Regions from separate parts of the Halomonas sp. PAMB 3264 genome, predicted to be linked through region 1. Evidence: riboswitches for the same ligand, from Rfam matches in the RefSeq annotation. Region 1 holds a riboswitch; the other holds the start of a gene.
The links. Region 1 has a riboswitch for thiamine pyrophosphate ahead of thiM (hydroxyethylthiazole kinase). Riboswitches for the same ligand answer to the same signal wherever they lie in the genome.
Positions count from the first base shown of each region.

Region 1 (15,916 bases):
GGGTCGTGGTTACGAACCGGCTGACGCTCGTGGCTCCGATGAAGAGACCCGCGCGATCGGTCGCCTGCAGCTGGATGCCACCTTCAGCCCTGTCCGCCGCGTTTCCTACTCGGTCGAAGCCGCTCGTGTCGAGCAGCGTACCGACCTCGATAAGCTGATTATCGATCTGGAAACCGACGGTACTCTGGATCCGGAAGAGGCTATCCGCCGCAGTGCGACCATCCTGCAAGAGCAGCTGGCCGCCTTCGTCGACCTGGAAGCCGATAAGGAACAGGAAGTCGAAGAGGAAGAGGATCACATCGATCCGATCCTGTTGCGCCCCGTAGACGATCTCGAGTTGACCGTTCGCAGCGCGAACTGCCTGAAAGCCGAGAATATTTACTACATCGGTGATCTGATCCAGCGCACGGAAGTGGAGCTGTTGAAGACCCCGAACCTCGGTAAGAAGTCCTTGAACGAAATCAAGGATGTTTTGGCAGCGCGCGGTCTTTCCCTTGGCATGCGGCTGGAGAACTGGCCACCCGCGAGCCTGAAGGACGACAAGGCCTCCGCGTAAGCGTCGACTTGAGTCCCAGTTTGGTAAGGAATCACAACCATGCGTCATCGTAAGAGTGGTCGTCAATTAAACCGCAATAGCTCGCACCGCCATGCCATGTTCAAGAACATGTCCGTGTCGCTGGTCGAGCACGAAGTAATCAAGACAACCCTGCCCAAGGCCAAAGAGCTGCGTCGCGTCATCGAGCCGCTGATCACTCTGGCCAAGCAGGACAGCGTCGCGAACCGTCGTCTGGCGTTTGCCCGCACCCGTTCCAAGGACGCGGTCGGCAAACTGTTCAACGAACTGGGTCCGCGTTACGCCGAGCGTCCGGGTGGCTACATCCGTATTCTCAAGTGTGGCTTCCGTCCCGGTGACAACGCGCCCATGGCGTACGTCGAACTGGTCGACCGCCCGGCAATCGAAGACGCCGCCGCGGAAGAGTAAGACGCGCCACCAAGGCCACGCCGCGTTTGAGACCGGTGTTCGAATCACGTATTCGTAGCACGGGCTCTCAAGACACAGCGAAAACCGACCCTCCGGGGTCGGTTTTTTTTATGTCTGCACCAGAGGAAATGCGTTTTTCCGGTTTTAGAAGGCGTTTACTGCGGCCCCCGACGTGCTAACCTGAGCGCTTGGGGCGAAGCCCGCGTAGGGCGGTTTCTGGACAACTCAAGGCGATTGAAAGGGGCAAGTATGGCAGCGAGGGACGTGACTTCACACACCGCCCTGCGGTGGTGGCTTGTGTGCGCCGTGACCATCATGGTGCTGGTACTGGGAAACAGTGCACAGGCTGACGGCAACCCGCGCTACGCGGGCATCGTGGTCGATCTGGAAAATGGCGAAGTGCTCTACTCGGAAAATGCCGATGCCCCGCGCTATCCCGCCTCGCTCACCAAGATGATGACCATCTATCTGGCGTTGGAAGCGGTCGAGCGGGGTGAGTTGAGCTTCAACCAGCCGCTGGCGGTGTCCGCGCAGGCTTCCGCCATGCCCGCGACCAAGCTTTGGCTCTCGGCGGGCAGCACCATCGATCTGGACACGGCCATTCGTGCATTGACCGTGCGCTCGGCCAATGACGTGGCCGTGGTGGTGGCCGAGGCGCTCGGTGGCAGCGAGCAGCGCTTTGCCAGCCTCATGACGGCCAAGGCGCGCGAGCTTGGCATGAACAACACCACCTTTCGTAACGCCTCGGGCTTGCCGGATAGCGGCCAGATCACGACTGCTCGCGACATGCTGATCCTTTCGACCCGCGTGATGCAGGACTTCCCCCAGTATTATCACTATTTCGGCCTGCAGGAGTTCAGCTACAAGGGCACGCGTCATACCAGCCATAACCGGCTGGTGCGCGACTATCCCGGCGCCGACGGGCTGAAAACCGGCTTCATTCGCGCCTCCGGCTTCAATGTGGCGACCACCGCGGTGCACGACGGCCGTCGCATGATCGCGGTCGTGATGGGCGGTTTCAGCTCCTCGTCTCGCGATGCCCACATGGCGGATCTGCTCGATCGCAGCTTCGCCCGCGCCAGGCTGCGCGACAACACCAGCTGGATGGCCGATACCAATTTCTCGCGGGAGTTCATGTCCTTTGGCCGGGCACCGGTGCCCTTGAGTTCCCCGCCGCCAAGCACGCCGCCCTCGCCAATTCTGGCCAACATCGATACCACCACGATGTCACCCTCGGCTACCGCTGGGGCCAACATGGCGCCCACCGCGGCACCGGTGGCCCAGCCCGCGCGCCCTTCGCCGGAGGCCGCACCGCGCGACCCGCTACGCGCGCTGATCAACGAGCAGCAGGGCATCAGCGCTCCGGCACTGGCCGTGGCGGGAAGTGGCGGCTGGGGTATCCAGGTCGGCGCGTTCAGTCAGGCAAGCCATGCCGAGCAGCTCGCCCGTCAAGCCGCCCAGCATCTGCCCAATAACGTCGGCGGGCGCGTGGCGGTGGATGCCATCGATGGCCAGACACCGGTGTTTCGCGCTCGCGTGGTAGCGCTCGACGAAGCGCGCGCCATCGCTGCCTGTCAGACGCTTCACGCCCGCGGTATGGACTGCATGGTGGTCAACGCAAGCCTTTAGCGTGGTCAGAAACGTGGCCCCGCCGGCGGATCGTCGGCGGGGCTTTTTTTATGGGCGTGGCCACGGTCGCCGCCCAATGGAGGAGAAGCGGTCGTGTCGACGTCGCTAAAGGGAATCCTGAGCATGTGTCTCGGGGTGCTGTTTCTGGCACTCGGCGACGCCATCTCGAAATGGCTGGGCGAAACCCACTCGCCGGTTCAAATCATCTTCTTTCGCAGCCTGGTGTCGCTGCCGCTGATCGCACTGCTCGCCCACTTCGCCGGCGGGCTAAGAAAGCTCGCCACGCGTCGCCCGGGCGTACATTTACTTCGTGGGTTGATTCATACCGCCACCATGACCTGCTTCATCATTGGCCTGATTCTCATGCCGCTGGCCGAAGCCACGGCGATCGCCTTTGTCGCACCGCTGTTCGTCACGCTCTTGTCGGTGCCGCTTTTGGGTGAGCGCATCGACCGCCCGGTCTTGGCCGCTTCGCTGCTGGGCTTTGCCGGCGTGCTGGTCGTGGTGCGTCCTGGCGGCGACGCCTTTCACATCGGCGCGCTGGTATTGATCGGTGCCGCGCTGTTCTACGCCCTGACGATGATTACCGCCCGGCGCTACGGTTCGCGAGAGTCCTTTTGGGCGCTGGTGTTCTACATGACGCTGGTACCCATGCTACTCACTGGCGCCATGGTGCCGTTTGTCTGGACGACGCCGGAACCGATTCACTGGCTGGGCTTTTTGGCCTCTGGCCTACTGGGGGTCGCGGCGACCGCATTCATTACACTGGCGTTTCGCCATGCGCCGGCGGCGATTGCTGCCCCCTTCGACTATACGGCGCTTTTATGGGCAGTGCTGCTGGGATGGTGGTTCTGGGGCGAGCTTCCGGATCGCTGGGTATGGATCGGCAGCGCGCTGATCATGGCAAGCGGGCTCTGGATCGCTTATCACGACCGCCGCACGACGCTCAAGCGCCGCCCGACGGCGTAAGCCCACTCGTGTAACGGGGGACCGTTCGCTCAGAAACACGTGCCAGGCGATGTGGACGAGCGTTTAGTCGAAGGCGTAAACGTCCATCGCCAGCACGCCGTGCTCGACGCTGTGGTGAAGCTGCCTGGCATTGCCGCCGGCACCCATGGCCACCAGCAAGGGTAAAAAATGCTCTGGCGTGGGGTGATTGCGCTGCGCTTGCGGGGCGCTCTGCCACGCCAGCAATGCGTCGCGATTGTTCGTTTCGAACTGCGTGTTCACCCAGTCGGAAAACTCGCCGACCCACGGCGGCATCCGGCTGCCCATCGCCATGGTTTCGTACAGGTTATGCGTCAGGCTGCCCGAGCCCATGATCAGCACGCCCTCTTCGCGCAGGGGAGCGAGCTGTTCCCCCAGCGCTTTGAGCTTTTCGCTCGACCAGCGAAGCGGTAGCGACAGCGAAACGACCGGAACGTCGGCATTTGGAAACATCAGCGACAGCGGCACCCAGGCGCCGTGGTCGAAGCCACGATTGACGACAGTGGCGCCCAATAGGTCACCCAGCCGCTTGGCCAGTACGGGCTCGCCCGGGGCGGGGTACTGGCAATCGAATAGCTCGCGGGGGAAGCCGCCAAAGTCATGAAGGGTTTCCGGCCACGCACTCTGGCTGACCTTGAGCGTTAAACTCTCCCAGTGGGCGGAGATGACGATGACCGCTTTGGGGGTCAGGGTTTGCCCCAGCTCGCGCAGAAAACGGTGGGCGGGCGTGGCGTTAAGCGCAAGCATCGGGGAGCCGTGGGAAACAAACAGGCTGGGTAGCATGGTCGATCTCCTTCAAAAGGCCCCATCAACCGGGGCCTGGCATGGCGTCGTAACGTGATTAGCGAGAGCGGTCGGTCAGGCTGAAACGTCCACCCCCAAGCCCTGCCTGTACCAGCAGCGCGAGTGCCCAGAAGACCGGGAACTCCCAGCCGCCGCCAGCGTTGGAGAACATCCAGCCGTTACCCAGGTGAACCGAGGCCGCCCCCAGCAGCAGCGGAATCATCGCCAGGCTCACCCAGCGGGTATAAACGCCGAGGAGCAGCGCCAGGCCGCCGCCGAGTTCACCGGCGATGGTGAGGTAGGCCAGAAAGCCGGGCAGGCCCAGCGATTCGAAGTAGGCCACCGTGCCGGGAAGCGTGAATACCAGCACTTTCAAAAGGCCGTGGGCCAGCGCCATGACGCCGAGCGATACGCGCAGCAGCGTTGTGGCGTGGGGTTGGAAGGTATTGGTGGCTGTCGGTTGAGCGGTGTTCATGAGTGTCTCTCCAAAGGGGCAGGAAGTTGCCGATGGAGATACTTTATCGCGGTCGGAATCGAAGATAATCTGCGCTTTTTTCACTTCACTGTTGCGTCACTCGCGACAATCCCATGGCCTCTTCCCAGCAGGGTGGATTACCCCAGGCCTGCTGCAGCCGGTCGATGAAGCGCTCGACCTTGGCCGGCAGGTAGCGCCTGGCCATATAGAGCGCGTGAATATCTAGCATGACCGGCGGTTGGTCGGTCAGAAGCGGCACCAGCCGGCCCGTCAGAATGCTCTCGGTGACCAGAAAGCTTGGCTGCTGAGCGATACCGAGCCCGGCCTGTGCCATGTGGGTCAGGACGTCGCCATTGTTGCTTTCAAGCGGGCCCTGCGGGGTCAGCGTGGTCGCGTTACCCAGCACCCAGTCGGCGCTGGCCTGGCCGCTTCGATAGCGAAGGCAGCGGTGCTTTGCCAGGTCCGCCAGGCGTTCAGGCGTGCCCCAGCGCTCGAGGTAGTGCGGCGAGGCGCAAAACAGCATCCGACACCGGGTGAGGCGCCGCGCGATCAGGCTGGAGTCCGCCAGTTGGCCGATACGGATCGCCACGTCATACCCCTCTTCGATAAGATCCACCCGGCGGTCGTTGAGATCCAGGCGCACCTCGAGTTCGGGATGCTCGGTCATGAACTCCGCCACCAGCGGTGCCAGGTAGCGCACGCCGAAGCTCATCGGCGCGTTGATGCGCATTTCACCGCGTACCGCCTGGGTGGTGCTGCCCACGTCGCTGGCTGCGTCATCCAGCGCGCGCAGTATCGATTGGGCGTGGGCCAGGTAGCGCTCGCCTTCCGGCGTCAGGTGAATGCGGCGCGTGGTACGCTGCAAAAGTCGCGCGCCCAGCGTCTCTTCCAGCGCCATCACCTGGCGCGATAGCCTTGTACGGGAAAGATCCAGCGCTTCGGCGGCGCGGGTGTAGCTGCCAAGCTCCGCCACCTTCACAAAGGCGCTGATATGCTCGAGCTGATGCTTCACCGCTTGAACGCCTGCGCGGCACGGCAAGGGTCCGGTGTGCCGCAAATCGCGGAGATCACTGCCAGCCCGTTGGCGCCGGCGGCGAGCACGTCGTCAGCGTGTTCCGCCTTGAGCCCGCCGATCGCCACCGTGGGCAGACGGCTGGCGCGGGCAAGCTCGGCCAAGCCCTTCAGGCCCAGCGGCGCGGCGTGATCGCTCTTGCTGGCGGTGGCAAATACCGGGCCGAGGCCAAAGTAGCTGAGCGCCTCGCGCGGCGCGCGCTCAAGCTCTGCGAGGGTGTTGATCGAAAGTCCGATGATCGCATCATCACCCAGCGCTTGGCGCGCCTCGAGCGCGGCGGCGTCGCTTTGGCCGACGTGCAGGCCGTCGGCGCCGCTTTCGAGCGCCACGGTAAGTCGATCATTGATGATCAGCGGCACGCCGGTGCCTTTGAGCAGCGCCTTCAGGCGTTTGGCTTCGTCGACCATGGCGGCGTCACTGGCGTGCTTGTCACGAAGCTGCACCACGCTCACCCCGCCACGCACCGCGGCCTCGACGGTACGCTCGAGCCCGTAGTCGCGGCAAAGCACGGCGTCGGTCACCAGATAAAGCGAAAGATCGAGCGTCATGGTTGATCTCCTTCGCGGCCCTTGAACGTCACGCACGTCGATCCCGCCTGGGAGAGCGCCGCTGGCGTGAGCCGGTAGAGCGCATCGATCAGCTCGACCTGAAAGCTGCCCGGCCCCCGAGCGCGCTCGCCGGCGTCACGCCCGGCCTCGGCGAAGGCGGCCAGGGCCGCCGTGCTCGCCTCGAGCGCGGCGCTTGGGCTGGCCGCCACAAAGCCCGCCACGATGGCGCTAAGCCCGCAGCCAAGGGTGGTAACGCGCGGCATCAGGGCGTGTCCGCCATCGATATGAAGATGGCGCGTACCGTCGGTGACGACATCGCGCTCGCCGGTCATGGCGACCACGCAGCGCTGACGTTTGGCGAGCGCCATGGCGGCTGCCTCAACGTCGTGGGTCGTGGGGGCGGCGTCCACGCCGCGTCCCTGGCTTTCGAGCCCGGCAAGCGCCAATACTTCCGAGGCGTTGGCGCGAATCACCGTGGGCTCGAGTGCCAGTAACTGCTCGCAAAGCTCACGGCGGTAGGCGGTCGCGCCCACCGCCACCGGGTCTAGCACCCAGGGGATCGAGCGGCGTCTCGCCACGTCGGCGCAGGCCAGCATCGCTTTGGCCCAGCTCGGTGATATGGTGCCGATGTTGATCGACAGCGCCCCGGCAAGTTCGGTGAACGCCGGCGCCTCTTCGATCGCGTGAAGCATCGCCGGCGACGCGCCGACGGCCAGCACCAGGTTCGCGCTGGAGTTCATGGCGACGAAATTGGTCATGCAGTGAACGAGCGGGGTGCTTTCGCGAAGCGCGCCAAGGTAGTGGCCAAGCGGGGGTAGGGTCATGACGTCCTCCCGGCGAGAGAGGTGGTGCGAACACCACGACTCCCTACGCCGGTACTATCCGGTTCAGGTTCAAAGGGTGCATCTCAGCCCAAACGGGCGCCCCTGTCGTGAGTGCTACTATCCGGATACGGCGACGGCTTGTAAAGCCGTCGAGAGTGATCCATCGAACCTGGTCAAATCGACTAGTGTACCGCGTCCATGGCGTGCTGCTGGAGCGTGACCAGGGGAATGATATCGAGGGTTTTCTGGTTGGTGCCGGACAGAATCACCGGCGGCGCCAGGCCTACTTCCGACGCTTCAAGCCAGCGCTTGGCGCACAGACACCAGCGATCACCGGGGGCGAGTCCTGGAAAGCCGAACTCCGGGCGCGGCGTGACCAGGTCGTTACCCTGGGCCTGGGAAAAAGCGAGAAACTCTTCGGTGACGATGGCGCACACGGAGTGCACACCGGCATCGTCAGGGCCGACACGGCAAAAACCGTCGCGATAGAAACCGGTTTTAGGGCTGTGGCAGCAGGGCGTTAAAGGCTCACCTAAAACGTTACGGTCACGAGACATGATGCCTCCGGAAGCCGGGGCTGGAATTAGTGGGCCACCGACCTCATTGTTAAGGTTGGATGTGGTTGATAGGGGTAAATGCGCGTCATACCTGTATCAAGTAGAGTACATCCTTGTACACGGCCTCGGTTTCGTCAAAGTTTATCGGCCTTAAAGGAGTATTTCATGAGTTTTCAAGGTGAGCAGCATCCCGGCGTGGTCGCCGCCCCGGCCAACACCCAGGGGTTTCGTTTGAATCACACCATGCTGCGCGTCAAGGACCCGGAAACGGCGCTGGCGTTTTACTCACGCGTATTCGGCATGCGCGTGTTGCGCCGACTCGATTTCGAGGAGATGCAGTTTTCGCTCTATTTTCTCGCCAACGTCGAGCAGGGCGAGCCAATCCCGGAAGATACGCGTGAGCGCACCGCCTGGACCTTCGCGCAAAAGGGGCTTCTTGAGCTGACTCACAACTGGGGCACCGAGGAGCAGACGGATTTCGCCTACCACGACGGCAACGCCGAGCCCCAGGGCTTTGGCCATATCTGCTTTAGCGTGCCGGATCTCAACGCCGCCCAGGCCTGGTTCGACGTGTGCGAGGTGACCTTCGTCAAGCGCGCCGATCAGGGCAAAATGAAGGACGTGATCTTCGTCAAGGACCCGGACGGCTACTGGATCGAGGTGATCCAGGCCGACCTCATGGCCGGTATGGGCGACTAGGGTGGCGCACCTGCTGTTTCGCCTGCGCCACGTGACCGATGAAGAGGCGCTGGAAGTGCGAAGGCTGCTGGATGAGCGCGGCTTCGACGTTTATGAGACCCAGGCCGGCTTTTTCCGCCTTGGGGTCGATGCAATTTGGCTGCGCGACTCGAGCCAGCGCGAGGCCGCCGAGGCGGCGCTGGCCGAGTATCAGCAAGCGCGCCGGCAGCGCGAGCGCGCGGCGTTCGAGCAGGCCCGCGCTCGGGGCGAGGCGCCCACGCTCTGGCGGCGCTTTCTGGCCCACCCCATCCAGGTGGTGCTGACCATCGTCGCGGTGCTGCTGGTCGCGCTGCTGACCCTGCTGCCGTTTCTCGGGCTCAACGCGCTTTGAGCATTACGCCGCAGAGAGATGCCCGCGCTTGAGATAGAGCCGAACGCCGCGGGCGCCGGCCTCGAGCGTGGGCAGAGCGCCATAGGGGTAGCGACACCAGCTGCCCGTCGGGTACTCGGTCTCCCCGTCCCAAAGTGTCCCTTCCAGCACGAAAATCTCGAGCCCCTTGCTGAGCTGTGGGTAGCGGGCGACGACGCCCGCGTCCCACTTCTCCAGGCTTACGCGCTCCTGGCCATGGGTGTGCAGCATCTTGTAGGCCACGCCTTCGCGCTGGTCCGGCTGCCAGGGCAAGCGGTGGGCGGGCACCGCGATCTTGAGCGTATCGGTGTGCTCGAACTGGTGGAGCTTGACCAGAATCAGCGCGCCCTCTTCGCCGATTTGCGGCGCGTGGTCGGTACCGATCGGGTTGCGCAGGTAGCTGCCCGCCGGGTAGCGGCCGTGCTCGTCACCGAACACGCCCTCGAGCACCAGAATCTCCTCGCCGCCGCCGTGCACGTGGCGCTCGAACTGGCTATGAGGCGCGTAGCGCACCAGACTCGTGGCCCGGGCGACCTCGTCGCCGATACGATCCAGCATCATGCGCTGTACCCCGGCGCTGGGGGAGTCGACCCACTCGTACTCGCCGGGCGTCACGCTGGCAAACCGGGAAAAATCGGCGTTCAGGTGCATGGTTCCACTCATGTTCACTGGTAGGAGACGCCAAGTCTCCGCATCCGGCGGCCAAAATGCAACGCCGAAGCGCCAGCGCGTGGGTTACGGCGCCTCATTAAGCCGTTCGATCAGTGTGTAAGCGGCTTCGATACGTGCCTGAGTGGGGTAGTTACGGTTGGCCAGCAGCACCACGGCGATCCCCGCCTCGGGCACCAGTGCCACGTAGTTACCAAACCCGTTGGTTGCACCGGTCTTGTTGAAAAATGCCGGGCTCTCGGCGGAGAGCACGGGCTCTTCCCGTTTCACCGGGTTCGCTTCGAGTACGACGTCCAGCGCGTTGCCCGCTTTTAACGCGTCAAGCGTCGTCGGATAGGCGTAGCGCTCCCAGCCAAGCCCCTGGGTCATTTCACCCAGACTGACGTACCCTTCGCGAGTGGTGGCGAGCGCTTGCTGGAGCGCAGGCGTAAGCGCGCCGCTGTCCAGATGCGCCTCCAAAAAGCGCAGCACGTCGCTGGCGGTGGCCTTGAGCCCGTAGGCCTGGGCGTCCAGCACGCCAGGGCTGACCCGACGCGGCGTGTCGTCCGCCGAATAGCCCCAGGCGTAGTGTGCCCGCTCGCTTTCGGGCACATCGTAAAAGCTGTGTTCGAGTGCCAGCGGGGTAAAGACGTGCTCGTTCATCGCCGCCTCGAACGTGTCGCCCAGGCGGCGGGCGACGACGACCCCCAGCAGGCCGATACTCGGGTTGGAGTAGAGGCGGTGAGTGCCCGGCGCGAAGGTCGGGGTCCATTGCCGGAAGTAGTCGAGCACGGCCGGCTCCTCGACCGTTTCCGGAACCTGAAGCGGCAGTCCGCCGGCGGTGTAGGTGGCAAGCTCAAGCAGGGTGACATCATCGAAGGTACTGCCCTCGAGCGTGGTCAGGTGGCGGCTGACCGGATCGGTCAGTGCCAGCGCGCCGCTGGCCTCGGCGTAGGCGGCCAGCAGGCCGGTGTAGAGCTTGCTGAGCGAACCCAGTTCGAACAGCGTCTGCGCATCCACCGCCACGCCCGCCTCGCGATCGGCCAGGCCGTAGTCGAACAGGTAGCGCTCGCCGTTGACGTGAATGGCGACTGCCATGCCGGGAATGCGGTGCTCGGCCATCAGGGGCACGATGGTTTCATCCACCAGTGCATTCATGTGCGGTTCCGGCATCGCGTGGGCCGCGCTCGTGAGCAGTAGCGCAGTGCCAAGCAGAGTAGGCGTGAAACAGATGTTTAGGCGCATAAATGACATCCTTTTGAGGCGAGGCGGCTACCGCAGCGCCGAGCGCTTTAGTATGCGGCGCCTGAAAAACCATCGCCAGACAAAATCTTGAGCAACAAAAAGCGCCCGCAAGGGGCGCTCGGTAGACCGTCAGACGCTCGGCCGTTCGTCAGTGGCTGTGCTCATGGTCATGCTCATGAGCATGGTCGTGGCTGTGCTCATGCGCCTGCTCGGCGTTGCCCGCGTGAGCCAGGGCGTCGTGCAGCAGCTCGGCGTTGTGGCGCATCATGCCCAGATACGTACTGGCCGGGCCGTCGCTTGAGAGGGCGTCGGCGTAGAGCGTGCCCTTGATCTCAAGGCCGGTCTCTTCGGCGAGCTGCTCGATCACCGAGGGGTTGGTCATGTTCTCGTGAAACAGTGCCTGCACGTTTTCGTCGTTGATCACATCGACCAGGCCCGCCATGCTGGCGCCGCTCGGTTCGACTTCCGTCGACAGCCCGTAAGGCGACAAAAAGCGCACGCCGTAGGCGTTGGCGAAGTAGCCGAAAGAGTCGTGGCCGGTGATCACGGTGGCGGAACTCGGCACGTCCTCGAGCAGCGCACGAAGCTCACCGTCGAGCTCGGCCATCTCTTCCAGATAGCGTTCGGCGTTGGCGCGGTAGTCATCGGCGTTCGCCTCGTCGGCGTCGATCAGGCCATCACGAATGTTGGTGATATAGGCCTCGGCCTGGGCCATGTCCTGCCACGCGTGCGGGTCCTGGTCGCCGTGCGCATGGTCATGCTCGTCGTGGCTGTGATCGTCAGCGTCGTCGCTGCCGTGGTCATGCTCGTGACTGGGATCGTGGGCCTCATCGCTGTCGTGGGCGTGTTCGTGGCTGTGGTCGTGGGCCTCGCCGCTGTCGTGGGCGTGATCATGCTCATGCGCGTGTCCATGATCATGGCCGTGATCGTGCGGGTGGTAGTCCAGCGCTTCGATACCGTCGGTGGCGGTGACCAGCCGGCCCTGGTAGTCGCTGGCGTCCAGCAGGCGGTCCATCCAGCCTTCAAGCAGCAGGCCGTTGAACACGACCAGATCCGCCTCGGCAAGTGCCCGGGCGTCGCCCGGGCGCGGCGAGTAAACGTGGGTGTCACCGTCGGGGCCGACCAGCGAGCTGACCTCGACGTGCTCACCGCCGACGTTTTCGACCATGTCGGCCAGAATGGAGAAGCTCGTGACCACCTGAACGCGCTCGGCGGCCATGGCGGCGGGCAGGGCCAGCAGCGTGGATACGCCGACCACTAGCGGGGTAAAACGTAACGACATAACGACTCCTGATACGTGGTTGATGAGCGGCTGCTGCCGGGCGCCTGTGCGCTAGGGCAGCTCGGACGCCGCCTCGAGCGGCGCCGTTTTACGCCGCAGCCTGGCCGCCAGGCTGTGATAGCGGCCAAACAGTGCCGAGAAAAAGTACGCTGAGCCTGCCAGCAAAATGATGCTCGGCCCCGACGGAATATCCAGGTGGTAAGAGAGCAAGAGCCCACCGGTGCTGGCGAGCATGGCCAGCACCACCGCGATGCCCATCAGCCCTTCCAGTCGCTTGCTCCAAAAGCGCGCGGCGGTGGCGGGCAGCATCATCAGGCCCACTGCCATCAGCGTGCCCAGCGTTTGGAACCCCGCGGTGAGGTTGAGCACCAAAAGCCCCAAAAACACGCTGTGCACCCAGCCGTTTCGCCGGCTTTGGCCGCGCAGAAACAGCGGGTCCAGACACTCGACCACCAGCGCGCGGAAAATCCAGGCCAGCGTGACGACGATCAGCGTGCTGATGCCGGCAATGAGCAGCAGGGCCGTCGAGTTGATCGCCAGAATCGAGCCAAACAGCACATGGGTAAGATCCACGCTGCTGCCGCCAATCGAGATCAGCATGACTCCGGCGGCCAGCGAAATGATGAAGAAGCTCGCCATGGCGGCGTCCTCACGCTGGCCGCCCATTTTCGATACCGCCCCGGCCAGCAGCGCCACCATGAGCCCGAACAGCACGCCGCCAATACTCATCACCGGCAGCGAAAAGCCGGCCAGCAGAAACCCGAGCGCCACGCCCGGCAGGATGGCGTGGGCCATGGCGTCGCCGATCAGGCTCATGCCGCGCAGCACCAGAAAGACCCCCAGCGGCGGGGCGGCGATCGAAAGGGCCAGCCCGCCCACGACCGCGCGGCGCATGAAGCCGTAGTCGAACGGGGCGATCAGCCAGGCGTTAAGCAGTTCCAGCATGCTGACCTCCCAGCGTGAAGGAGAGAGAATGCGCGGGCAGGTGCGGCTCGGCCATCGCTTCCGGCGCCATCCAGCGGCCATGCCCCTGGCTTATGATCAGGACCTCGTCGGCCAGGCGCTTGAGGTGATCCATGTCGTGCAGCACGATGATCAGCGTTACGCCGCTTTCTGCCATCTGACGAAAAATCGTGATCAAAATATCGACCGTCTCGCGGTCCACGTTGGCAAACGGTTCGTCGAGCAGCAAAAGCTCCGCTTCCTGCATCAGCGTGCGGCCGATCAGCGCGCGCTGGCGCTGGCCGCCGGAAAGCTCGCCCAGCGGCCGGTGGGCCAGGTGCGAAATGCCGAGCCGCCCCATGATGTCGCGCCCCTTGCGGTAGTGGGCCGCGCAGTACCCCTTGAGCGCCCCGTGGCTTGGCCAGGTGCCGGTCATCACCAGCTCTTCGACGCTCATCGGAAAGGTCAAGTCGAGCGCCAGCTGCTGCGGGAGCCAGGCGCGCCGCTCAGGGGCGATATCGCACTGTACGTAGCCGGACACCGGGCGCAGTTCGCCCATGATGGCCTGAATCAGCGTGCTCTTGCCCGCGCCGTTAGCGCCAACCAGCGCGGTGATCGCGCCGGGGAGAAAGTCGCCGTGCAGGTGCTCGAGCACCATGCGTCGACCCTGGGCCAGGTGCAGGTCGTCCAGCTTTAACCGCGTGTGATCGCGATGGCTCATTGCGCCCACCCGCCGGCCCAGAAAACCAGCAGCCACAGCGCCAGCAGCGGTACGGCGACCAGCAGCAGACGTTTGGTGGCGGATAGTGACATCAGTGAGAAGTGGCAGGGCCCTTCGCGATTGTGGCGGTGCGGGTGGTGGCTCAACGTCTCTCTCCTCGGCGACGGATTAGGTTATAACATAACATGCAAAAATGCCAAAAAATTGCCGAGTATTTTACCCGCTTGCAGGGGCGTGGCAATCTCCGCGTGCACTGCGCGGCTGGCAAGCAAAAACGTTTTAAAGGTCGTGAAGGTGGGGCAGGGCGGCCCCGGTCAGCCGGCCGAGCTGTTCGAAATCCAGGCGACCGACCTCGTCGTCGTAGAACGCATCGTCCCAGCGCAGGTTGCGAATCACGCGCACCCGGTTGGGCTGGCCACGCTCGTCCACGCCCAGCACCCACGCCAGGTAGCCGTTGGAGAACTCGACCAGACTGCCCAGCGGGTAGAAACCATGGCGCTGCACGTAGCGGGTCACCCAGTGCTGATCGAACCGCGCCGGGCGATTGTAAAGATAGCGGTAGGCCTGAACGGCACTCAGCGGCGGTCGGTCGCCGCGGGCGCGCGTCATGGCATCGATTACGTCGATGACCGCTGCCATGCGGGCGATGGGCGAAAGCGCTTGCTCCTCGACACCGCGCGGATAGCCCGAGCCATCCAGCCGTTCGTTGATGGCGCCGATGATATCGCGCTCCAGCGCCTCGAACGGGTAGTTCGCCTTTGAAAGCGCGCTCATCAGCACCGTCACGTGGGCCTGCAGGCGCTGGCGCTGCGGCTCGCTCATCTCGCTTTCGAGCGACGGCAGGTTCTCGTCGATCAAAAGCGCCTTGCCCATGTCATGCATGAGCGCGGCGCGCACCGCCCGATGGGTATGCGCGGCAAAAGAGGGCTCCGCCAGCATCAGATCCGCCAGCTTGCCCGCCACGCCGAGCGAGTGCTGCAGCCAGCCCGGCTCGTGGGTCAGGCACGTCAGGCCATAAAAGAGCGCCTGGCGGTCCTCGCCGTGCAGTTTGATGAGCCGGTTGGCGCTGCGCTCCAGCCGCTCGATCGGCAGCGGCTGGCCGCTTTGCAGGGCCAGCAAAAAAAGGTGCAGATCGCGGGTGATCTTTTTGAGCGAGGCGACCACTGGCGTTGAGCGGAGCCGCTTTTGGCGCCTTGATCGCTTTCGCGTGTCCGGCGCGGTGTAAAGCGCGGAAGGCGAGGCCAGCCGCGAGCCTTCGCCACTACGCCAGGCGATTTCCCGCTGCGTCGTGGACACGATATCCATGAGCTGCTGCTGATGGCCAAGATCGAGGGGCTCGAACGCCAGCCCGACCGCTGCGTCGTGCGTATCGACAACCGGTGTGACGTGGCGCACCGACGCGCCGATGGAGAAGCGCTCGCCGTTGGGAAAGGTCAGCGTCACGTGGGGAACGAGTGTTCCTTCGATTAGCGGCACGCACTCGGCCAGCGGCAGTTGAACGAGGCACCCGCCGCCGGAAATGTCGCGTAGTGTCGACGCAAGGGGCGGCTGCCCTTCGAACAGCGTTAGCGCCGCCTCGACGCTCATGTCCCGGCGCAGCGCAATGCGTGTATGCCCACGACGTGCGGCGGTCGTCAATCGCCCGGGAAGCGCTCCCCATAGCTTGAGCGCCTCGCCCGCACGCTCGCTTCGGTGCACCTCGATACGCTCGAAGCTCAGCTGCTGATCGTTTTCCGCCTTGAGTATGATGCCGTGCTGATCGAGCGTGGTGGGGCTCAAGCTGCCTGCATCGGTAATGGTCAGCAAAAGCTCCTCGTTTTCAAGGCTCACCGCCTCCAGGTGCGCCGGGTAGTCTGTTGCCTGATCACCAATGGCCACCGTGAGCGCGTGGCGACGATCATCCAACCCCACCAGCACCCGAGCGATATGCGCTTGATCAACGATCTGTACGTGCCCCGTATCGCTTTGCGCGCTACTGCCTGAACCGTTGCCTGTCACGCTTTCTGACACTACCGTTTCCATGGCCGTCTCGTTGTTTTATTGGCGCCTGTTGGATGTCTGGCCGGCGCTCTTCTCTTTTCGTTACTCAGGACTTGTTTTCGTTACTAAGTACTCGTTTTCGTTGAGCAATACG
Region 1 covers NZ_CP134866.1:3,488,598-3,504,513, reverse strand. Annotated here, with positions in the region: gene RN347_RS15945 (DNA-directed RNA polymerase subunit alpha) at 1-556, shown strand, start outside; gene rplQ (50S ribosomal protein L17) at 596-982, shown strand; gene RN347_RS15935 (serine hydrolase) at 1,232-2,611, shown strand; gene RN347_RS15930 (DMT family transporter) at 2,705-3,580, shown strand; gene RN347_RS15925 (class III extradiol ring-cleavage dioxygenase) at 3,644-4,381, opposite strand; gene RN347_RS15920 (DoxX family protein) at 4,440-4,856, opposite strand; gene RN347_RS15915 (LysR substrate-binding domain-containing protein) at 4,942-5,868, opposite strand; gene thiE (thiamine phosphate synthase) at 5,865-6,476, opposite strand; gene thiM (hydroxyethylthiazole kinase) at 6,473-7,300, opposite strand; TPP riboswitch at 7,324-7,414, opposite strand; gene RN347_RS15900 (DUF2237 family protein) at 7,483-7,857, opposite strand; gene gloA (lactoylglutathione lyase) at 8,023-8,556, shown strand; gene RN347_RS15890 (DUF6164 family protein) at 8,558-8,926, shown strand; gene RN347_RS15885 (cupin domain-containing protein) at 8,930-9,595, opposite strand; gene ampC (class C beta-lactamase) at 9,680-10,837, opposite strand; gene RN347_RS15875 (metal ABC transporter solute-binding protein, Zn/Mn family) at 10,986-12,119, opposite strand; gene RN347_RS15870 (metal ABC transporter permease) at 12,171-13,064, opposite strand; gene RN347_RS15865 (ATP-binding cassette domain-containing protein) at 13,048-13,782, opposite strand; gene RN347_RS15860 (hypothetical protein) at 13,779-13,928, opposite strand; gene RN347_RS15855 (HD domain-containing phosphohydrolase) at 14,062-15,804, opposite strand.

Region 2 (15,916 bases), 760 kb from region 1:
TATCGTTCGTCGTATTTCAAACCTTCGATCTGCGCGATTCGCTCTCCGCGCAGATGGCGACGGTGTTGGTGCTGTTTGCCATGGGCTACGCCGGGGCCCAGGTCTCCTCGATCAGACGGATCATCGGTACGCTCCTGGGCTGCAACATGGCGCTGTTGATCCAGCTTTTGCTTTACTCCCAGAGCCACCACTTTTTGCTGGTGATCGTGATCTACTGGTTGGGGTTGATGCTGTTCGCCCGCGAACACGTGCGCGAGGCCGGTGGCTCCGGCGTCGGGTTTGGCGGCATGACGACGCTGGGCATTTTGTTCGGCCAGTCGCTCGGGCCAAGCCAAGACCTTGTTTACAGTGCCCTTTATCGGTTCTCCTCCATGTTCGTAGCCCTCGCGGTGACGCTGATGGTCATGGCCTGCCTTCACTCATTGCTCAATGCATGGACGGCCACGGCGCTGCCAAAAAGAAATTGAGGCAACTTTTTTCGCACCGTCTACTCTAAGAAATACCTGCACTGCTGATAGACAACGACGTCTTCCTCGCATGCAGCGTATTTCCTACTAACGGATTAGAGGTAATCATCATGTCAAATTCAAACGAAGACAAAGCGAAAGGTGCCGCTAACAAGGCCGCTGGCAAAGTGAAGGAAGCCGTGGGTAAAGTCACCGGCAGCGACAAGACCGAAGCCAAGGGTCACGCTCAGCAGGCCAAGGGCGAAGCGCAAAAAGGTAAAGGTGAGCTGAAAGACGCCGCCAAGAAGAAGTAACGACATTCGTCAGGATATTAAACAGGGGCCCTCGGGCCCCTGTTTTGCTTTCTACACCAAGCGTTCACGAACCGGGCGTTTCAAACCCACTCAATCGGCCATATCCATGGCAAAGCTCGTTTCAAGCCCTTCATCACCGACCGATACCCGCACTTCCAGGCTGTCGTATATCTCCCCGTAGTGTTTGAGCTGAGCGATGTCCTCTTCCGAGACGTCCTCCTGCGGCGATTTGATCAGCAGATCCGCCAAAGCCGTGTAAAGATCACCGGTCGCGAAGATATTCAGCAGCAGGTCGTCATCGGCGACCGGCGCCTGTAGTCCGTTTGTCAGCGTTGACGGGTCATCGAGGCCAACGCCCAGGGCCAGCGCCGAGTCCGACATCGCCGCGTAAAGGGTCGATACCTGCGCAGGCAATTGGCGGCTCTTGAGTCGCCGGGGTTCGCCGTCAGGCATGAGCGATAGCTCGCTGAGTTCGGGCACAAAGGCGGCGGCGTTTTCCAATAGCGTCATGGGATTCGATGACGCCAGGGTCAAAAGCCCCGTGGCCATGGGGCCGCCCTTGGCAAGGTAGAGCCGGTCGATACGCGCATTGAGCCCGGAAAGCGCCGGGGCAATCATCATCGCCATCGGGTCACTGGTCAGCGCGCTGGTCTCGTCCCACAGGGTGTTGAGCTCTTGAAGGTCGTCACAGCTAAACGGCGCCTCGCGAATTTGGCGCGCGTAGGTGTCCACGAGCTCCAAAAGCACCGATAGGTCGAGCCCCAGCCCAAAGCTTGCCAATCCATCCCGCTGGCCGAGCCCTGGCACCGGCGTCACCAACCGGCGAAGGTCACGCACGACCTCCTCATCGGTTTGCACGATCAGGTTGACCTCCGAGCGGCCTCGTAAATCGTACGCGCGCGAGCCCACCGTCAGGCCGGGAAAGCGCCCGGTCAAGCGGTCGATATCGGCCTGGCAGGCGGTAAGGTCCAGCGGCTCTTCACCGAGGGCGTCGAGTAGTGCGCGCGTCGCGGGATGGCGGGGCGAGCCGAGTTCACTCAACACCCGCGCGGTACGGATTTGCCCCGTACCCAGCGGCGTGAAGCCGTAGCGGTGTTCGATCTCGGCAATCTCGCCGGACTCCTCCATGCTTTCATCCGGCAGGCGCTTGCCGAGTATCTGAGCGAGCAGCTCGTCGCTGGCATCACCTGGTATCAAGGAAACCAGCGCCTGGCCGTCGACGATGGCGAGGATGAGTTCGACGTCGTCTTCCGGTGTGATCCGCCAGTAGTCGGTGCCCTCGACGCGGCCGATGCGCGGCGTAAGCCCCGCCCGCTCGACCACTCGCTCGAAGGTGTCGCGAAACGCCGCGTCGTCTTCCAGCTCGAAGCGCATCACCGGCAGAATGCCCAGCCCGTAAAGCGCGACGTTCGGCGACACGTTGATACCGCGGGCGTGAACGTCCTCCAGCGTGTCAATGTCCTCGAACTCTTCGCCGAGTGCGATCACAAGCGACAAAAAGGCCTGCGCCTGCTCGTTGGGTTCATTTCGCCTCTGCTCGCGAAGCGCTTCCAGATCCCGCTCGAGCCCGTCGCCCAGCAGCATCGTGCGCTGATAAAACGCGAACACCTCCTGCTGGTCCAGCGTTTCCCGCGTGGCCATGAAGTAGGGGGCGTTGGCCGGAATATAGCCGAGCATATCGGTTTCGGCGGCCTGAGCGTCGAGGCTGGTGCCGCCAGCCAGCAGCGCGAGAGAGGCAAGCAGCGATGTTTTTTTAATCATATCGAATCCACTGGCGTGTACACATTGGCTCATGGGAATAGCGGTTTAAAAGCATAACCCGCCTAACGTACGGGAGGGGCATGCGCCGTTAAAAAAATGCCCCCGACCGCGCTAACGGTCGGGGGCGTTTGGTGTAGCGCCTGGCGCTACACAGCGACCCTCTTTTTCATCGCCTGATGGCACAGGCAAACCGTACCTGACGAAAACGGCCCTTGCCCGGCAGGGCAAGGGCCGCACCTATCCGGCGCCTCAGGCCTTAGTTCGAGATCACGTCGTATCTTTCACGCCGCAGGCCATCCGCCGCGGTGACCACGATGGCACCGTCCTCGACGGTGACCTGGTCGTCGTCACTCACGGTCTCAAGCTGCGCCGCGACTTCCTCGACGGACCGGGACCCCGCTTGAATCGTTTTGGCGCGATAGTCGATCTCCACCTCGTCGGAGTGGATTAGCCCGCCAAGAACGGACAGTTCTGTCAGCCCCTTGTTCTGGAACGGTTCTCCACCGCGCATCATGTAGTAATCGGAGCTTTGGATAGTGACACGGACGTAGCGCGCAACCCGGTCAATGTCGTCCTCCGTCTTTCCAGATTCCGTTGTATCGCGTGTATCGATGACCGGCTCGTACGTCTCGTTAAAGACCGCGAAGCTGCGCTCTTCCTCCGGGGCAGTATCGATTTTGTACGTCAGCAACCCCGTGCCTTCAACCGAGGAGGACGGATCAAACCAGCTCGTCTCGACGGTATCCACATAGTACTCGGACCCAAGGTCGACCTTGATCCAGGCGGGTATTGGCAGGACGTCGCGGGTGTGCCAGTAACCGCCTTCCGACATGTCAGTCACGAAGTCCGCTTTACCGTCCACGGCAAAGGTCGCCGGGCCGTCCGGCAGGCCGCGACCAACGCCTTCGCGGTTGGCCTGAACGCGTCGCGCGACGGACAGGGCGCCTTCGTCGATGGTGTAGGTGCGCCGGTCCCCATTCTGTGCCACCACGTCAAAGGTATCGTCGACGGACAGCGGCGCGTCACCCGCGCGATCGCCGAAATCGAAGTGCGCCCCGAAAGGTAGATCGAACAGGGTCTGCATGTCGTCGACGACAGTGTCGTAGGGCAGGTTCAGTACGCGGTCCTGAATACCATCGACGGCGATGACGCCCGATGTCAGCAGCGTGTCGTCGTTGGTGACCAGTTCCCACTCTGCCGTATCCGTCATGGTGTCACCATCGACCTCGGCGACCACCTCGACGCTGTTGGTGCCAGAGGCCAGCTCGATGTCCCAGGTCAGACGGCGGCTGTCAGGGGTTTCGACGACGCCCATCGACTCACCGTTCAGGAAAAGCTCGGCCTGCGGCAGATTCGAATAGACCTTGACCGTGGTATTGCCGCGCTGACGTTCGATGAGTCGCTTGCCGGTGAGATGAAGGACCGGATCCTCGCTCCAGTTGGCTTGATACCAGTAGAAGGCATCCTTGCGTGTCTCGCGGTCGCGCGTCACGAGCCCCTTGTCGTTGATGCCGGGAGCTTCGCCTTCGTCGCGGCCGTCGGAGGCGAAATCGAACATCGCCCAGACGAACGTGGACCAGAGCCAGGGCCGCTCCTTCATCTGGAGGTAGGCTTCTTCGTGGTAGTTGGCCTGATAGGTTTCGGTGTGGTCCTGCTGGAACGGCGTCTCGGACTGGATCGAAGGGCCGGCACCCGCGCCGTACTCGCTGACCCCGATGGGGAGTTCGGGCGCAGCCGCATGCAGCTCATCCAGCCAGGCACCCAGATCGCCGGTCGGATTGCCGTAATACCAGCCGAAATAGAGATTCTGGCCGACGGTATCCGTGACGTTCATTACCGGCTCATCGGGGCCAAGACGCCCCAGAACGGCGGCGGTCGTCGGCCGCGACGGGTCTTCGGACTTGGCCAGCGCGTTTAGCTCGGTCAGCAAGGAGGAGACGTCACTGTCGCTTTGCAGCGAGACCTCGTTCCAGATACCCCAGACCGCGATCGAGGGATGGTTGTAGTTCTGGCGCACAAGCTCCTGCATCTGCTGCCGGGCGTTCTCGGCATAGGCGTCGGTCAGGTCGACCTCGCTGATCACCGGAACCTCCGCCCAGGTCACCATCCCGAATTCGTCAGCCAGGTCGTAGACGCTGCGGCTGTGCTGGTAATGCGCCAGGCGGACGGCATTGGCACCGAGTTCGTCCATGATGTCGAAATCGCGGCGCTTCTGCTCCTCGGTTGCGGCAAATCCGCCGTCTTCGACGTCCTGATGATAGCTGACGCCGCGCAAGGGCACCGATTCACCGTTCAGCAGGAAGCCTTCCTGCGGGTCAATCCTGATCTCTCGGATGCCGAGCGGTTCCGTCACCTCGTCCAGTACGTTTCCTTCGGCGTCGGTCACCGTGGTGACGACGCTGTAGAGATAAGGATCCGCCCGTCCCTGCCACAGCCGCGGCTGATCGATCTTGAGATCAAGCACCTGCTCCTGCTTTTGCGCCGCGGCCAGCGTGACGGAGGCCTCACTCTCTGCGACAACCGTGCCCGTATCGTCGCGCGCCTGGGTACGCAGGGTAACGGTGGCGTCATCCGCACCGTCGTTGGCCAGTTTGATCCGAGCCTCGACAGTAGCCTCCTCCGGGCTGATGTCCTGGGTCGTCAGATAGACGCCGGGACCGCCGAAATCGGTTAGATCGACATGGACCGGTGCGACCTCGACCAGGGCCACGTCGCGGTAGAGCCCACCGAAAAACGTGAAATCTGCATCGATCGGGGCGAGCCGGTGTGGGGCGTTGTTCACCTGGATCACGATACGGTTTTCGCCCGGCACCAGATCATCGGTCACATCGAACCGGAATGCGCTGTAGCCGCCGGCATGGGTTCCCACACTCGTGCCGTTGACGAAGACCTCGGCGATCTCATTCGCCGCGCCGACCTGCACGAACACGCGCCGGTCGCCCAGATCATCGGTGACCTCGAACATGGTCTGGTAGAAGCCGTCGCCGCGATAATAGTTATCGCCGCCCTCGCTGCCATCCTGCGCGTTCCACGTATGGGGTAGGTTGACCTGCGTCCAGCCATCGCCTGTCGCCGTCGCTGTATCGTCGGCGGGATCGACGTCATCGGTCGTGAACTGCCAGTCCGGCAGCGGCTCCAGGTGGCGGGCAGCGTCCGGATTGCCGATCGTCTGCGCCATCGCACCGGTGCTCGATACGCCAAGCGCCAGGGTGGTCGTCATAAGCAATTGCCTCAGCACCGGCCGTGAGGCCGCCTGCTGAGGCGAGGTCGTGAAACGACCGATTTGTGGGGTACTCATTGTTTTTTTCCTGTTCACGTAAGGCTGAAAGCTCTTGTTAGCGTTATAAGGCCATGCTTTTCAGCAGTTCGGCTGCTAGCGTGCTGCGACGTATTCTTTGCCTGGGCACATCGTCACAACGATATGATTTCATAAAAGATACGTCGCCCCGCTGGTAACGTTGCATGCGGTCACAAATTGGTCAAATAATTTGGACGAAACTACTCCATTGTTCATAAAAGGAGAGTGAGCCCGTCCATTAGCAAAATCGCCGTCACGCTCTATACCTTTTGGTAAAGCTCGCTGCCTGTCTGGCGAAATTTCTCTGCTTGTTCTTCCATACCGCGCTGGACCGATGCCGCCTCGCCCCCGGCTACCGGCGCGCGGTAGGTATCGCGCACCTCCTGGCTGATCTTCATCGAGCAAAACTTCGGCCCGCACATGGAGCAGAAGTGCGCCACCTTCGCGGAGTCCTTGGGCAGGGTTTCGTCGTGGTACTCCCTCGCGGTATCCGGGTCCAATCCCAGGTTGAACTGGTCTTCCCAGCGGAACTCGAAGCGCGCTTTCGAGAGCGCGTTGTCGCGCCTCTGCGACGCCGGGTGCCCCTTGGCGAGATCCGCCGCGTGGGCGGCGATCTTGTAGGTGATGATGCCGGTTTTTACATCCTCCTTGTTGGGCAGTCCCAGGTGCTCCTTGGGAGTGACGTAGCAGAGCATCGCGCAGCCGAACCAGCCGATCATGGCAGCGCCTATACCGGAGGTAATATGGTCATAGCCCGGCGCGATGTCCGTGACCAGCGGCCCGAGTGTGTAGAAGGGCGCTTCGTCGCAGTACTCGAGCTGCTTGTCCATGTTCTCCTTCACCAGGTGCATGGGCACATGCCCTGGGCCTTCGATCATCACCTGCACATCGTGCTTCCAGGCGATATGGGTCAGCTCCCCCAGGGTTTTTAGCTCGGCCATCTGGGCTTCGTCGTTGGCGTCGGCAATCGAGCCCGGGCGCAGGCCGTCGCCCAGGGAAAACGCCACATCGTACTGCTTGCAGATCTCGCAGATCTCCTCGAAGTGGGTATACAGGAAGCTCTCCTGATGGTGGTACAAGCACCACTTCGCCATGATGGAGCCGCCGCGGCTGACGATGCCGGTGACCCGATTCGCGGTCAGCGGCACGTAGCGTAAAAGCACACCGGCGTGAATGGTGAAGTAGTCCACGCCCTGTTCCGCCTGCTCGATCAGCGTGTCGCGAAATACCTCCCAGGTGAGGTTTTCCGCCACGCCGTTGACCTTCTCCAGCGCCTGATAGATCGGCACCGTGCCGATGGGCACCGGCGAGTTGCGCAGAATCCACTCGCGGGTTTCGTGAATGTTCTGGCCTGTGGAAAGATCCATGATGGTATCCGCGCCCCAGCGGATGCCCCAGGTCATCTTGTCGACTTCCTCCTCAATAGAGGAGGTCACCGCCGAGTTGCCCAGGTTGCCGTTGATCTTCACCAGGAAGTTGCGCCCGATGATCATCGGCTCGCTTTCCGGGTGGTTGATGTTGTTGGGAATGATCGCCCGGCCGCGGGCCACTTCGTCGCGCACGAATTCGGGGGTGATCTCCTCGGGTATGCTGGCGCCAAAGTTCTGGCCACGATGCTGGTGGCCCAGAATCCGCTCAACTTCCGCCGTTCCAAGCGCCTGGCGGCGCTGATTCTCACGAATGGCGATAAACTCCATCTCCGGGGTGACGATCCCTTGGCGGGCATAGTGGAGCTGGGTCACGTTCTTGCCTGCTTCCGCCCGGCGTGGCGTGCGCTTGAGATCAAACCGCAGCTGGGCAAGCATGGGGTCGTTGGCGCGGCGCTTGCCGTACTCCGAGGTCAGGCCATCTAAAAACTCGGTATCCCCGCGCTCCTCGATCCACGCCCGGCGCAGCTCAGGAAGCCCCTGGCGCAGATCGATCTGGGCGGCGGGGTCGGTGTAGGGGCCGGAGGTGTCGTAGACCAGCAGCGGCGGGTTTTGCTCATCCGCGCCGCTGGTGGTGGTCGGTGATAGGGTAATTTCGCGAAACGGCACGCGGATATCCGGGCGCGAGCCTTCGATGTACACCTTGTTCGAAGCGGGCAGCGGGGCGATAGCGGCGGCGTCTACCTTGGCGGTTTCAGCCAGGAAGTGTTGAGTGCGGCTCATGATCAGACTCTCTCGTTATGGTTGTTATAAAGGCGTATCAATCGGCCAAATCCAGACCCATCTGCCAGAAATCAATTTCCAGGCGCGTGGCGTCGCGAAATATCTTCGTAAGCGCTTCAAAGCGCGCCGGGGTGACATCGGCCAGGCGCGTATTCAGCCACTCAAGCTCCGCGCGCATCGCCGCCTGAAACTCCTCGCCTTCGTACATGGCGATCCAGGCGTCATACGCGTTATCGCCGCCGCGCACGGTAGTGCTCTGGGCGTTCAGCCAGTTGGCAATTTCGCCGTAACCCACCAGGCAGGGGGCGAGCGCCACGTGCAGATCGAGCAGGTCGCCGCGGCTGCCGGTATCCAGTACGTAGCGGGTGTAGGCCATCGTCGCCCGCGCTTCGGGAAGCGTTGCAAGTTCGGCTTCCGAGATACCCCACTCGCGGCAAAAGCCGATATGCAGCCCAAGCTCCACGTCGACGATCGCCTTCATGCCCTCATGAGCCTGGCGCAGGTCGGCAAGGCTAGGGCTCTTGTAGGCGGCCAGCGCGTAGGCGCGGGCGAAATGGATCAGAAACAGGTAATCCTGCTTCAGGTAGTGGCGAAAGGCGTCTTCGGGAAGGGTGGCGGTGCCCAATTGGCGCACGAAGTCGTGCTCGATATAAGCGCGCCAATCGCTTTCGCAAGCGGTGGTGAGATCGGTAAAGCAGTAGCCCATACATCCTCCGGGAGTAGAGATCCGAAGGGCAGGCGAGAAGATCGAGGGAGTGGCGCGGAGGAGGCGTGAAATGCACAGAGAGCGAGCCGGCGCCATCGCTTGATCCCTACGCCGGTACCCGCGCTTTTCCAAAAAAGCGCATTAGCCGGATCAGGTTCAGCGGGACCAGCGCTTGGAAGCTTGAAGCTCGCCCTGCGCCATCTCAGCCGGATTCACCGGCACCCCGTCAAGCAGTTGTCTGGGGGAGTCTAGGGGGCGATCAGGGAGGATGCAAGGGGCGTGAACGAGGCAAACAATCAATAAGCCGGGGGCTGGCTAACGTTGAAGCGCATCTACCATTTACCTTACGGTCCTGTGCCTCAGCGGTTCAGGGAGTCACTGTGTTCCAGGGAGAGGCTGACTGTGCAAGCGTTTGCCAAGCGGTGAGGTTCGCGTGTAAGTAAGGCAAAAACCCTTGGCACTGACGTGACAAGGCGTGAAAGCGTGACGTTACGACCGCAATATCCAAGTCGATATGGGGCGCAAATGGCACCATGGTGACTTGGCAATCCCGGCGTTTAAGAAACCCGTGAGCGGTAACGGGATCCACCAGCGCGACGCCCAGCTCTTCATTGACTAACGCAATCGCGGAAGAGAAGAGATGGACCTCAAGGCCACGGCGAAAGGGGACGTTGGCTTGAAGGAGTACGTGTTTAAGCTTGGCGGTACTTTGATGATTCTCATCGAGCGTAATCAGGTTTTGACCGTAAAGTTGCTCGGGAGAAAGCTCGGCAAAAGAGGCGAGTTCGCTCGAGGTAGGCACCGCTAAATGCATTCTGAGTTGGTACCGGGTCATGCTCAATTCCGGAAGATCACTCTCTGCCTCAATGACCCCAAGATCAAACTGTCCTTCGGATACCCACTCGGCAATTTTGGGTGTACTGAAGGTTTGCAGCGACAGCCGGCTAGCTTCGTGTTCTGCCAGATAAGCCGAGGTTGTCCGGGGTATCACGGTTGGCGAGAGGCCGGGCATGCAGCCGATGGTGAGTTTGCCGGAGTGCCCTTGGCCAATGAGATCCGAAAGCTCTTCTAAATGCCTGACCGAGGACAGCACCTTATCCACGCCCTCGGCCAGATGTTTGGCCTCAGGGGTCAGCTCGGTTCCGTAGTGGTTGCGTCGGAAAAGTAAAAATCCTGCCTCCTGCTCAAGGTTAGCGATAGCCGTGCTCACAGCAGGCTGAGTCAAATCTAGGCGGCGTGCGGCTTTGGAGAGACTGGCGGTGCGGGCTACTTCCTGAAAGATCTGCAACTGGCGAAAGCTATAGCGCAGTTTCATCATCGTTGGCTCAAGATTTTGTTTATGAGTTCATAGTCATCTTTTAATTGTATTTATATCACAGTGAAAGGATGCTGAAAGACTCATCATAAAAGAAACAACGAAGGTGATCTCATGAACCTGGTCGATCTGCTCGGTCTACTCCTGTATTTCGCTATTCTTATCGTGATTGGCTACCGCAGTGCGAAAAAAGTCTCCAACAGTTCTGATTTCGCGGTCGCGGGCAACAAGATTATCTGGCCGATATTATTCGCTACCCTTGCCGCTTCCTTTCTGGGCGGGGGCGCCTCCATGGGGCGAGCGGGCAAAACCTTCGAAGAAGGCTATGTCTTCATGTTTGCGGCCTCAGCCTTCCCGATTGCAACCGTGCTCGCTGGGCTCTTCATCGCGCCACGTTTGAAGCGCTATATAGGCGCTCAAACGGTCGGGGACATCATGGCCTATCACTTTGGTGCTAGCGCTCGCTTGTTTACCGGCATTTTTTCACTGATCTTTTGTGTCGGCATTTTGGGCGCACAAGCGCTGGCGGTGGGGACCGTGTTTCACATGATCCTTGGCATCGAAGTGTCCACGGGTATTCTCATCGGCATGGCGGTAGTGCTTATATACTCCACCCTGGGAGGAATGTGGGCCGTCATCCAGACCGATGTGGTGCAGTTTTTGATGCTGGCGATTTTTTTACCTCTCACCATGTTGATCGGAGTTCACGACCTGGGGGGGCCGGCGGCATTGGTAGAGCGTCTCCCCGAGGCACACTTTAGTCTCATGGGGGACTATTCGATCGGCATGTTCATCAGCATTTTTGTCGCCTTCCTGTTGGGTGAAACGCTGGTCCCCCCATATACCCAGCGCGCCCTGTCAGCACCGGACTCGCGTCATGCCAAAATTGGTTACTCCTTGGCGGGCGGCTTTGGCTTTTTGTTCTACTTTGTGAGCGCCACGATCGGCTTGGTTGCACTGGTGCTTTACCCGAACATATCACCGGATCAGGCTATGCCCGCACTGATACGTGATGCTCTGCCTGTGGGGCTGACCGGCCTAGTGTTGGCGTCGCTTCTTGCAGTGGTCATGTCCACGGCCGACTCCTACCTGAACTCTGCGGCGGTCATTTTCGTCAGCGACATCTACAAGCCATTTATTGAGCCTGAGGTAAGCGAAAAACGTCGCCTATGGATTGAGCGGCTCGTGAACCTGGTGATCGGTGTCGGGGCGGTGATCTTTGCGCTTTACGCAACGTCCATCGTCGATGCGCTGCTACTGAGTTACTCCCTGTGGGCGCCGACGATCCTGTTGCCTTTCGTTTTCGCAGTGCTGCTCAATTTGCGCTGCGCACGCTCGGCAATTGCCGCCATGTTGGGGGGCGCCTTGATCACCACCTTATGGAAGTGGGGGCCGCTGGATATGCAGGGCATGACGGGCTTGACTGCGCTCATCGCTGGGGTCATTAGCAACGTGGTCGTGTTCACACTGGTGTATCGCTTTTTCCGCCAACCGCCTATCGACTCGGCGGCTAGCCAGATCCGGCCTGATGCCTCGACACCCACCCAATAAGGAATATTGCCATGACTTTTTATGCCTTCGCCTTGTATGCCGCAAGCCTGATTTGCGTAATCGCTGCCATCGGTGTCGGGATTTCCGCTTGGCGCTTTTACCGCGATAACTAATCGCGCGTCACGCTGACTCACGCCCCTGAACGATCAACGCTCAGGAGCGTATAAGGAATTTTGAAATGACAAACATCGCTGTAATTGGAGCGGGCAGCGTGGGACTATCTGTATGCGCTTCTCTGATTGAGCGCGGCCACCAGGTGCACCTGTATGACCCGAGAGCGCCCGGAGAAGGAGCCTCTTTTGGCAATGCCGGCATGATTGCCAACTACGTCACGGATCCATTGGCCAGCATGGCGACCCTGCGTAGCCTTCCTCGTGAGCTGACGCGTGCGGACGCTTCGCTCTCGATCGACCCGCGCTATGCATTGCCACTGATGGGCTTTGGGCGGCGCTTTTTAAGCGCGGCGACCCCAACACGCTTTGCTCGCAACAAGGCAGATTTGCTGTCGCTGATCAAAAATAGCGTGACTGCCCAGCATGCACTTCTCGATACGCTGGATGCGCCGACGCTGTTTGCCGACAGCGGGTGTCTACAAATTGTACGCAACGATGCCAGTGCGGCGCAGGGGATCGAGCAAGCCGCTGCCAATAAGCGCCGCGATGGTCTTGACTGCCGGGCATTAACCGCCGAGGAAGTCCGCGAGCTGGAGCCTGAATTGGCCGCCAAGGGGCTGGAAGGCGCGCTTTATTTTCCCGCTACCCGCCACCTTAAAAACCCATTGGCGGTGACCCGGACTCTCTATCAGTGTTTGGTGAGCCAAGGGCTTCACTTTCATCGCGCAGAGGTGACTCAGCTAAGCGCCCAGCGTGATGGTGGGTGGCAGCTATCGGTCAACTACCCTGATATCGACAGCGCTGATGCCGGCAGCGGTAAGGCTCATGTCGAGCAGGTCCAAGTCGATCAGGTCGTGCTGTGCGCGGGGATGGTCAATAATCGGCTGTTAAAAGCGCTGAATATAAAACTGCCCGTGGTCAGCGAGCGTGGTTACCACATTCGTCTGGAAACACCGGTCGCCCTGACACGTCCGGTGGGCTGGCTGGCGCACCACTTCTACGCTACGCCCATGGAGGGAGGCGTGCGAATGGCCGGCACCACCGAGTTCAAGACCGCTAACGCGTTGCCCGACGAGCGACGCTGGGAGCAATTGCGCCAGTGGGGAGGCGAGCTCTTCGGCCAGCCGGTTACCCTGGGGGAGAGCTGGTTTGGAGTGCGTCACTCGACGCCGGATGGTTTGCCCGCCATCGGTGAATTAGCCGAGCATCAAGGCCTCTACCTGGCCTACGGACACGGTCACCTGGGCTTGACGCTGTCGGCTCATACCGGGCAACTGATTGCCGATATGGTCGATGGCAATGAGCTTCCGCAATACGCGGCGAATCTGTCGCCTGATCGCTTTACCGGCAGCAAACGCTGACACGCATCCAGCTGCGCAGCCTCCCGTCTTAAAGCATGCCATTATTAATGAGAGGACGTTGCGTCTGTCCATTATCAAACGCGCCGTTGAGCATTGAGTGTTCAACGGCGCGTTCATTTGGCACGCATCTATAAAATGGCTCGTTTAGCCTTGAACGCCTTGATGTATTGAAGCGACGCTGTAGATGCCATGAAACTGCCGTCAAATTTGCTTTGTCTCTTTGATAATCGATGGGGTAGATTTATTTGAGGAGAGTATCACGTCAATGAACTTGCCAGGCGGTTCACTCCAATCGACAAGCTCGTCGTATCAATCATTATATGGCCCCATTAAACCAAGGAGTCGCTTTGGATATACGCATTGATGATTTAAATAGTCCCGAAGTGATCAGCTTGATAAGCGAGCACCTTGCATCAATGGCCCCCACGGCACCCGCCGAGAGTCGCCATGCGCTCGACCTTGAAGGGTTGCGCGGCTCCAACATTACCTTCTGGGCGGTATGGGACGGCTCGCAGCTGGCAGGCATCGGCGCGCTAAAACGCCTGTCTCGAGAGCATGGAGAGATCAAATCCATGCGCACGGCAAAAAGCTACCTGGGGCAGGGCGTTGCGTCCCGGTTGCTTTCACACATCGTCGATGAGGCAAAAAAGAACGGATATGTTCAACTGAGTCTGGAAACCGGTTCGATGGATTATTTCGAGCCAGCAAGGAAGCTATACGCCTCGTTTGACTTCAAACCATGCCCACCTCTCGAAGATTATGTAGAAGACCCGAATAGCGTATTTATGACCAAACATATCGCCTGAATCAGGTTCAGTGGGAATAACGAACATCCAAAAGACACGCTCTGCGCCATCTCTGGTGGATACCATTGGCCCTTCGATAAGCAATTTACTAGACGAGTTTAGGACGGTGGAGGGAAGTACAAAAGAGTGGTTAGCGTTGCTACGAGTTAATTTAACTAATGGGACATCAATACTCATTATCAAGGCATGTTGCGACTTGGGAGCATTGACATTGAACAGCGATAACAAAACGTGCTGGGAAACCTTCTATCGCGCCAATCAAACGGGAGCCGCCTCACCGCTGTTAAGGCGAGCTTTGTTCTCAGTGCGAGCGCTATAACGTTTTATCCGCAAGGTAGCCAGGACCCTATCCATTAACTTCATGGAGGCATCCTTTTGCATGAATATTTTATTTGTATTTATATACAGTATTATTGAGAATGGCAAATCTTGTCAGCACGCGAATTTTGGATAATTAGCCAAAATTTGCTTTGCTAGTAATAGAATCAATAAGGTAGATTTGATTAGAGAGGCTAGATAACCTCAATGAACGCGCCGGCACGTTCATTAGGGTTATGCGGCCGACTATGTAATCACTGTTAGGGCTTATGCACATGCTCACACCAATGATGGTTCAGTACTTGGTTGGCCTTTGCTGCTTAAGGCACGACCCAAAAGCTATCGATGTCACGATCGGGAACATGGTCTTGGATGAAGCTGCCGGCAAAGAGCGTGATGTCGATGTGACGGTCACCGTCACTGACTCAAACGGTGAAGTGTCTGCTTTTAAAGCCTCTGAGGTAAAACACGAGGGTAAGCCCCTGGACGTAGTTGCGGTAGAGCAGCTCATTCTGAAGTTGGCTGACATGCCTAGAGTTACTCACAAAGCTATTTTTTCAACTTCTGGATACACCGATGGGGCTCAGGCCAAGGCAAAGAGGCACGAAGTAGATCTATACAGCATGCTGCCTTGGGATCGTCCAATAGCAGAAAATTTCCCAGACTTTCCTGGAGTTGGAACACCCGGCGAATTTTTGGCTCAGTTTCAAAGTAGCTTGTTATATTGGGCTGAGTGGCAGAGCTATTTTATTTCTACTACCGGGCCAGAGTCTTTCTCGTTCGGAGACGAAACGCCGCTGTTCTCGCCTGAGGGAAAGAAGCATCAGCAGTATTCGACGATGCTTGATTACTTGAATGAAGTATTGATGCGATCTACAGGGCTCTTATGTACGCAAAGTCCCGCCAGTAATGTGCTTAAGACCTTTCCGTACAATATGTACAATGAAGCAGAGGGTTATATGACTGGGCCCGCTTGGCCGCATACTCATACGCTTGACCTGTCAAATGACGAGGTTTATCTGAGATTGGAAGGACATGCCCCGTTCCGCTTGGATTCCGTAACTATTTCAGGTCACTTGCAGTGGCGTAAACGAGTTATCGAACCACAGTTCCATATCTTTGAACGTGTCAGTGACCAGGCGATTTTCGCGGGTGCGGCAGTAGCTGACTATGGTGTTGATGATGGGCGTATGTTCGCCATGATTTTTCCAGCCAAGGGGCGTGAAGTCGGAATTCACCGTTTTCAGATACCAGAAAAACAGAAAAACTTGATCCGTGGTCTTAAGATACATACACCGCCCTAACAATCGCAGGCACAGCGACGGCTTTTTCATTGCGGCTGCGCCTTCATTACAAAGCCGCGCATGCTGCGGGCGTTAGGAGTTCTTATCAAAATGGTTCCATACATCCAAGAAACCTTAAATTTTCTTGATAAAACGGATTTTAAAATCAATTATCCGGACATTAATCACGTCATTCTGAAGGAAGAAAAAGACCGAGAGATACATATGGCTTTTGCCTGTAACTTTTCTCAGAACAACCATTTAAATAAAAATGAAAACTTAAAATTTATAATCACATTTTCAATGCTCGATGTTTTTGCAGATACGGTTAATCCAGAAAGCGAAGGAAAATCGTTCAGGCAGAAATATCAGAGTCTTCCAAAAACGAATGACTACGAGATAATATTCTCTGGTCTATATCGAATAGCCAAAGTCATTCGAAATGCTATGGTCCACAACCCTAATGGGATAGATTTTGATCATAATAAGCTTTG
Region 2 covers NZ_CP134866.1:2,733,567-2,749,482, reverse strand. Annotated here, with positions in the region: gene RN347_RS12470 (DUF2955 domain-containing protein) at 1-467, shown strand, start outside; gene RN347_RS12465 (CsbD family protein) at 578-760, shown strand; gene RN347_RS12460 (hypothetical protein) at 851-2,521, opposite strand; gene RN347_RS12455 (glycoside hydrolase family 2 TIM barrel-domain containing protein) at 2,778-5,819, opposite strand; gene thiC (phosphomethylpyrimidine synthase ThiC) at 6,080-7,969, opposite strand; gene tenA (thiaminase II) at 8,007-8,675, opposite strand; TPP riboswitch at 8,762-8,911, opposite strand; gene RN347_RS12440 (LysR family transcriptional regulator) at 9,043-9,993, opposite strand; gene RN347_RS12435 (sodium:solute symporter family protein) at 10,105-11,541, shown strand; gene RN347_RS12430 (FAD-dependent oxidoreductase) at 11,720-13,015, shown strand; gene RN347_RS12425 (GNAT family N-acetyltransferase) at 13,363-13,821, shown strand; gene RN347_RS12420 (restriction endonuclease) at 14,502-15,443, shown strand; gene RN347_RS12415 (hypothetical protein) at 15,534-15,916, shown strand, end outside.
Region 2: another riboswitch for thiamine pyrophosphate. It lies ahead of tenA (thiaminase II); the one in region 1 lies ahead of thiM (hydroxyethylthiazole kinase).